Regions from separate parts of the Asaia sp. VD9 genome, predicted to be linked through region 1. Evidence: riboswitches for the same ligand, from Rfam matches in the RefSeq annotation. Region 1 holds a riboswitch; the other holds the start of a gene.

Region 1 (3,209 bases):
TCTCGGGGCGGCAGAGCTTCTAGCCGCGTGTTACGATTCCTCGACCTATCCCGATAACGCCTATTGTACGCATGTCAGTCGTGACGCAACCGGGCAGATCAGCGATTTCCAGTCCGGCTATTATAATATCGCGCGTTACGAGACGCAGGCGCTGCAGACAACGGCGGAATATGGAACGCCGCTTACACGTTTTGGCCTAAGCGAGTCCTGGGGACTGGTCGATCTGCAGGGTAACTACGTTCATTATTTCAAGAGCGAGCAGGATTATCTGGGCAGCAGCTATCTTCTGGCGGGACGCATAGCCTCACCCAAGGACAACATGACCCTGAACGCCACATGGCAAAGCGGGGCACTCAGCGCGCAATGGCAGACACTCTGGTACGGGCCCAGTGTCTTCATGCAGCAGGTGCCGGATAACCGCTATCAGGGCAACAAGCGCCCCGCCTTTGCCTATTTCAATCTCTCTGTCGGATATGAGATCACCCGTAATCTCTCGGCGGGCTTCGTCGTCAATAATATTACCGATGCCCTGCCACGGGATTCCGGAATTTATGATCCGGCGCGTTATTACGAGGCTCTGATCGGACGCAATTTCCAGATGCGTGTGGGCGCTCACTTCTGACGCGCCCTTTTCGAAAGAACCGAGCGCGGAGGGACTTGCAGACGCTTCTCTCTGCAGACAACCGCAAGACGGGATTTCCGGACGGACGCCTGCGGCCTCGCTCATGAAGAGGGTGTGCTACAGGAGCCGGTCCGTCTCATCGGGAGCGCTTCCTGCCGGCGCGGTGGAACAGGAGCGACAGCATCCAGGCCAGTAGAAATAACCCGATTACGATGAAACCGATCTGATTAAAACTGTCGCTCACTGCCGATACAGCCTGCCAGAAGCGCCCCTGGAACCCGATCTGATCCCCCAGCAGCTTGAGCGTCTCGATACTTCCAATCCCGACCGCCACGATGACAGAAATCAGCGTGATGATGATATTGTAGCGGAGCTTGCGCAAGGGATCGACAAAAGCCCAACGATAGGCCCCCAGCATCAGCACACCGTCAGCCGTATCAATCAGCGCCATACCGGCAGCGAACAAGGCCGGAAAGATCATGATGGCCGCGACAGAAACGCCCCGGCTCGCCTGGGATGCCGAAAGTCCGAGCAGGGAAACCTCGGTCGCCGTGTCAAATCCGAGCCCAAACAGAAACCCCAATAACACCATATGCCAGCTACGCGAGACGAGGCGAAACAGCGGATAGAGCAGACGCGACAGGAGGCCGCCCTTGCTCATGAGGGCATCGATATCGACTTCCTCGACCGCGCCCCCGGCCCTGACGTGCCGCCAGGCCCGCCACGCACCGCGGAGCACGATGAAATTGGTGATGGCCAGCGCAAAGAGGAAACCCGCTGACACAAGCGTGCTCGCCACGCCACCAATATCGCGCCAGGCGCCGAAACGATCCTGCATGGCCTGGGACAACAGAGCCGTTCCCAGCGCGGCCAGCACCACGATCATCGAATGGCCGATGGCAAACCAGAACCCGGTCAGCAGAGGTTGCCGCCCCATCTGAATGAATTTTCGGGTCACATTATCGATGGAGGCGATATGGTCGGCATCGACCGCATGACGTAATCCGAACCCATAGGCCAGGAGTGCATTCCCAAGCAGCAGCGGCCTGTCATGGAACATGATGAACGTCCATATCCAGAGCGCCATATTGGCCAGGAGCAATCCGGCACCGAGCAGGCTGACACGCAGCCTCAGGCTGCGCGTGGGCTGGGCGATGAGGTCAGCTTGCATGACCCCTCCCCGATCGCTTGATGTCACCCTGGGCTTTGAACAGAAGTGGAACGGGTGGGGCTGGTCGGCTCACGCGCTTTTTCTCCCTCTGGCGGATCGTCCCGTCCGGCCTGACAGTCTGATGGGACGAAGGCAGGTCTCCTGGCTCGCGGTTCATCGCTTTTCCGCCCCTTCCCAGGTGCAGGCACCCAGTGGTTTGTGCGGAAAAACTCGCCGCTCACAGTTGCGGGGACAGCTGCCGCCTCGAACCCGATCCCATGACGATCAGCCAGTCCGTTCGGCATTCCCTATTCACTTGCTCGCGCAAGACCTTCGACCCCTCGGTCGTAGCCGCTCCCGCCCCCGCAAGCCAAGCCTCTTTTGACCTTACGCCTGGGTCTTTTTCGCGGCTAACGTTGCCCCCTCCGCTTGTCCGGACGCGACCGGCGATCAGCCCCAGATGCAGCGCCTCCACCGGACCGGCGGCTCATGGGCAGATGATTTTCGACGAAACCATGAGCCGGTTCAGGTTTTCTGAAACCGTGACACCGGCCCGGTTACGCATCGGGTGCATGAAAAGACAGGAGCAGAAGACGATGAGTCTCTACCGTACGATCAACCCCGCCACGGGCAAGACCGAGCGCGAATTCGAGCTTCATACCAAGGCGCAGGCTTTCGAGAAGCTTGAAGCCGCCCATGATTTTTACCAGCGTGACTGGCGCCATCGCAGCTTTGCGGAGCGCAGAGCAATCATCAGCAAAGCCGCGCAGATCCTCGAGCAGAGCAAGGAAAAATATGCCCGTCTGATCTCGATCGAGATGGGTAAGGTCCTACCCGAGGCGATTGCCGAAACCGAGCTCTCGGCCAAAATCCTGGCCTACTATGCCGAAAATGCCGAAGACTTCCTCGCGCCACGGGAGATCAAGGTGAGCGAGGGGCGCGCAACAGTGTTGAGCCAATCTCTCGGTGTCATCTACTGCGTGGAGCCGTGGAACTTCCCCTATTATCAGCTCGCCCGGGTGGCAGGCCCCAATTTGATGGCAGGCAATGTCGTGCTGGCAAAGCATGCCCCTGGCGTGCCGCAATGCGCCCTCGCCTTCGAATCCCTGTTCCTTGAAGCTGGCGCCCCCAAGGGTGCCTGGACCAATCTCTTCATCGATAACGACGTCTCCGAGGAACTGATCGCCCGCCCGGAGGTACGCGGCGTTGCCCTCACAGGCAGTGAGCGCGCTGGCAGTGCGGTGGCTGCGCAGGCAGGCAAGGCCCTGAAGAAAACGACACTCGAACTCGGAGGGTCTGACCCGTTCATCGTGCTCGATGATGCCAATCTCGACGAGGTTATTCCCCGTGCCGTCGCCGGGCGCATGTCCAATAACGGTCAGGTCTGCACCGCTGCCAAGCGCATGATCGTTCACGAATCCCTTGCCGATGATTTCG
Region 2 (3,209 bases), on a different contig from region 1:
TATATCGGGCTTTGTCCATTGACCGCCAAAGGCCACAAAGAGTTCGAGCAGAAGCAATGTCACCGCCGCCGCCAGAGCGACGGTCACGATCAGGCGGCGCGATATCGTGTCCTGCATGAGAAAGCGTCGCGTCATGAGCGTTTTACCGCGGAGGCGAACAGATAGCCCCCATTGCGCACGGTACGGATCAAGGTCGGATTTCTGGGGTCTTCCTCCAGCTTGGCGCGCAGGCGGCTCACCTGCACGTCGATGCTGCGATCGAATGCGGCATGGTCGGGGCCGCGCGCCATATCCATGAGCTGGTCGCGTGTCAGCACACGCTGTGGATGCTCGGCAAAGGAAAGCAGCAGGTCGAATTCGCCACCTGAGAGGGGAACCAGTGAGGAATCGGAGGCGCGCAATTCGCGTCTTGTGACATCCAGAACCCAGCTTCCGAAACGCAGGCTGGGGCGCAGGGAGGGCGCCGGGTCGTCCACAGCATTGCTGCGGCGCAGCACGGCTTTCACCCTGGCGAGCAATTCGCGCTGGTCGAAGGGTTTGGTCAGATAATCATCGGCGCCGATTTCCAGCCCCACCACCCGATCCGTGTGGTCGGCCATGGCGGAGAGCATGATGACCGGCACGCGGGACGTGGCACGCAGGCGTTGGCACAGGCTGAAGCCGTCTTCATGCTGCAGCATGATGTCGAGAATGATGAGATCGACCGGCTCGGTATCGAGAATGGCGAACATCGCTGCGCCATCCTGCGCGGTGGAGACACGATGCTGATGCTTGCGCAGGAACGTGCCGAGCAGCGTCAGGATGTCCTGATCGTCATCGACAACAAGAAGATGAGGCATGGGGGTCATCCCTCACTCGTATCATGGGGTGGCGCGCCGATGATGTCAGGGGTCGACATGATGTTTCAAGATGGAAACAGGATGATCGGCGCAGCGCTCTGCCGCTTTGCATCGGTTTCGGCAAACCTGCTAGACAGGGGCCGACGGTGCCCTGCAAGGGGTGAAAAGGGAAGCGGGTGCGCGCGGTGACGCGCCAGTCCCGCGCTGCCCCCGCAACTGTAGATGGTGCAAGACCGTCGCCATATCCCACTGGAGTGTGCTCCGGGAAGGGGGCGACGGCTCCGGGAAACCGGTGCCATGAGCCAGGAGACCTGCCGTCATATCGCTGATTTCGCTGTCCGGCGGGGTGCCCGGAGAGAGACGGATCCTGTCCAGCGCCGAGAGGTGCAGGTCGGGGCGGGCTGGTTCGTGCCGGCAATCGACTTTGCGCCTTTCTTGCCCGTCGCCCGGATTTTTCGGGACGCCGGGCCCGGTCCGGGAGGGCCCATGGCCGAACCGATCCTTTCACCAGGCGAGACGCCTGTTCTGCATGTCTGCCAGACCTGTCGTGACGGAGGCGAGGCCCTGCATGATGCGCTGGCCGCGTTGGCAGGGGAAACTGCCGTGCGTGTTCAGGGGGTGCGCTGCCTGGCGGCCTGCCAGCAGGGGTGCACGGCGACGCTTTCCATGCCGGGGAAATGGTCCTGGCTTCTGGGCCGTCTTCATCCCGGACTGGCGCCCGATCTGCTGCTCTATGCACAGGCCTATGCGCGTTCGCCCTCCGGTACGGTCATGCCGTCGCGTCGCCCTGAGAGCTTGGGTAACGTTATCCTGGGGCGTTTTCCCTCCATGGTCGACGCTGCTCCCGGCAAGGCCTCTCCTGCGGATGGCACGATCTCCCCACAAGCTTCCGGAAACCTCGCATGAGCAAGATACCCGTTACCATCATCACCGGCTTTCTCGGCGCCGGAAAGACCACGTTGCTGCGTCATCTCATCGAGAAATCGAACGGGCGGCGCATCGCCATCGTCGTCAATGAATTCGGTTCGCTGGGTATCGATGGCGGGACATTGCGCGGATGCAGCCTGCCCAACTGCCCGGAAGAAGATATTGTCGAGCTGACCAATGGCTGTCTGTGCTGCACGGTGGCGGATGATTTCATCCCGACTATGGAAGCCCTTCTGGATCGCTCGTCACCGCCCGAGCATATCGTGATCGAAACCTCGGGTCTGGCCCTGCCCAAGCCGCTGCTCAAGGCCTTTGGCTGGCCGAGCGTGCGCACGCGCATGACGGTGGATGGCGTGATCACCGTGGTCGATGCTCCGGCCGTAGTCGATGGCCGTTTCGCCGATGATCCCGAGGCGGTCGCGCGCCAGCGCGAGGCGGATGACTCGCTCGATCACGACAACCCGATCGAGGAAGTCTATGAGGACCAGCTTGATTGCGCCGATCTGGTGGTACTCAACAAGACTGATCTACTCGATGAGGCAGAACTGGCAGCGATCGAGGCCGGGCTCGCCACGCGATCCCGGCGCGTTCGCCTGATCCGTGCACGCGAAGGGCGCGTCGATCCTGCCGTCATTCTGGGCCTCTCCGCCGCGGCTGAGGACGATCTCGCTGCGCGCCCTTCGCATCATGACGGAGCGGATGAGCATGAACATGACGATTTCACCAGTTTTGTCCTGCCGCTCCGCGAGCAGGAAAGTGTCGAGGCGTTCATCGCACGGCTGGAGCATGTGGCGCGCGCCCATGACGTGCTGCGTATGAAGGGCTATGCGCGCATTGCGGGCAAGAGACTGCGTCTGGGCGTTCAGGCCGTGGGCGCGCGTATTCGTCATGCCTTCGAACAGGGCGAGGCGTCCCCTGGCCAACTCGTGGTGATCGGGCTGCACGGTCTGGACCCCGTGGCGGTGCAGCGCAGCTTCGACGAAGCCTGATCCATGCATATCCTCTTTCGGGAATCGCATGATCTGGACGGGCAGGCACAGGCCGAGGATCTCGCCCATGCGCCTGCCGATCTGATCCTGCTCTCTTTTTCCGAAAGCGATCTGTTGGGGATGCGGGCGATCCATGAAACGCGGGATCCGAGTCTTCAGGTCGCGACCCTGTCGCGCCTGCGTCACCCCCTTTCGGTCGATCTCTATATCGAGCAGACCATTGCAGGTGCCCGTTGTGTGGTCGTGCGCCTGCTGGGCGGCACGGAGTACTGGCGCTATGGCGTGGATGAACTGCGCCTGACCTGTCGCGCAGCCGGTATCCCGCTCGCCTTCATTACGGGCGAGGCGACGCCCAACCCGGCGCTCCAGGCGCTGTCGAGCATTGATCCCGATCAGTGGACGCGACTCGATGCGCTGTTTCGCGAAGGGGGGGCACGAAACCTGCGTTGTGCCC

What was found. A riboswitch is a leader RNA that binds a small molecule or an ion and turns the genes downstream of it on or off. The one in region 1 is predicted to bind cobalamin.
Region 2: linked by a shared signal. The riboswitch ahead of WFJ47_RS02565 (DUF1636 domain-containing protein) and the one ahead of WFJ47_RS06895 (HoxN/HupN/NixA family nickel/cobalt transporter) in region 1 are both predicted to bind cobalamin.

What each region holds. Positions count from the first base shown of each region.
Region 1 covers NZ_JBBCQM010000004.1:115,743-118,951, forward strand. Annotated here, with positions in the region: gene WFJ47_RS06890 (TonB-dependent receptor domain-containing protein) at 1-622, shown strand, start outside; gene WFJ47_RS06895 (HoxN/HupN/NixA family nickel/cobalt transporter) at 759-1,793, opposite strand; cobalamin riboswitch at 1,907-2,122, opposite strand; gene WFJ47_RS06900 (NAD-dependent succinate-semialdehyde dehydrogenase) at 2,369-3,209, shown strand, end outside.
Region 2 covers NZ_JBBCQM010000002.1:21,977-25,185, forward strand. Annotated here, with positions in the region: gene WFJ47_RS02555 (ATP-binding protein) at 1-135, opposite strand, end outside; gene WFJ47_RS02560 (response regulator transcription factor) at 132-848, opposite strand; cobalamin riboswitch at 967-1,173, shown strand; gene WFJ47_RS02565 (DUF1636 domain-containing protein) at 1,137-1,745, shown strand; gene cobW (cobalamin biosynthesis protein CobW) at 1,742-2,755, shown strand; gene cobN (cobaltochelatase subunit CobN) at 2,759-3,209, shown strand, end outside.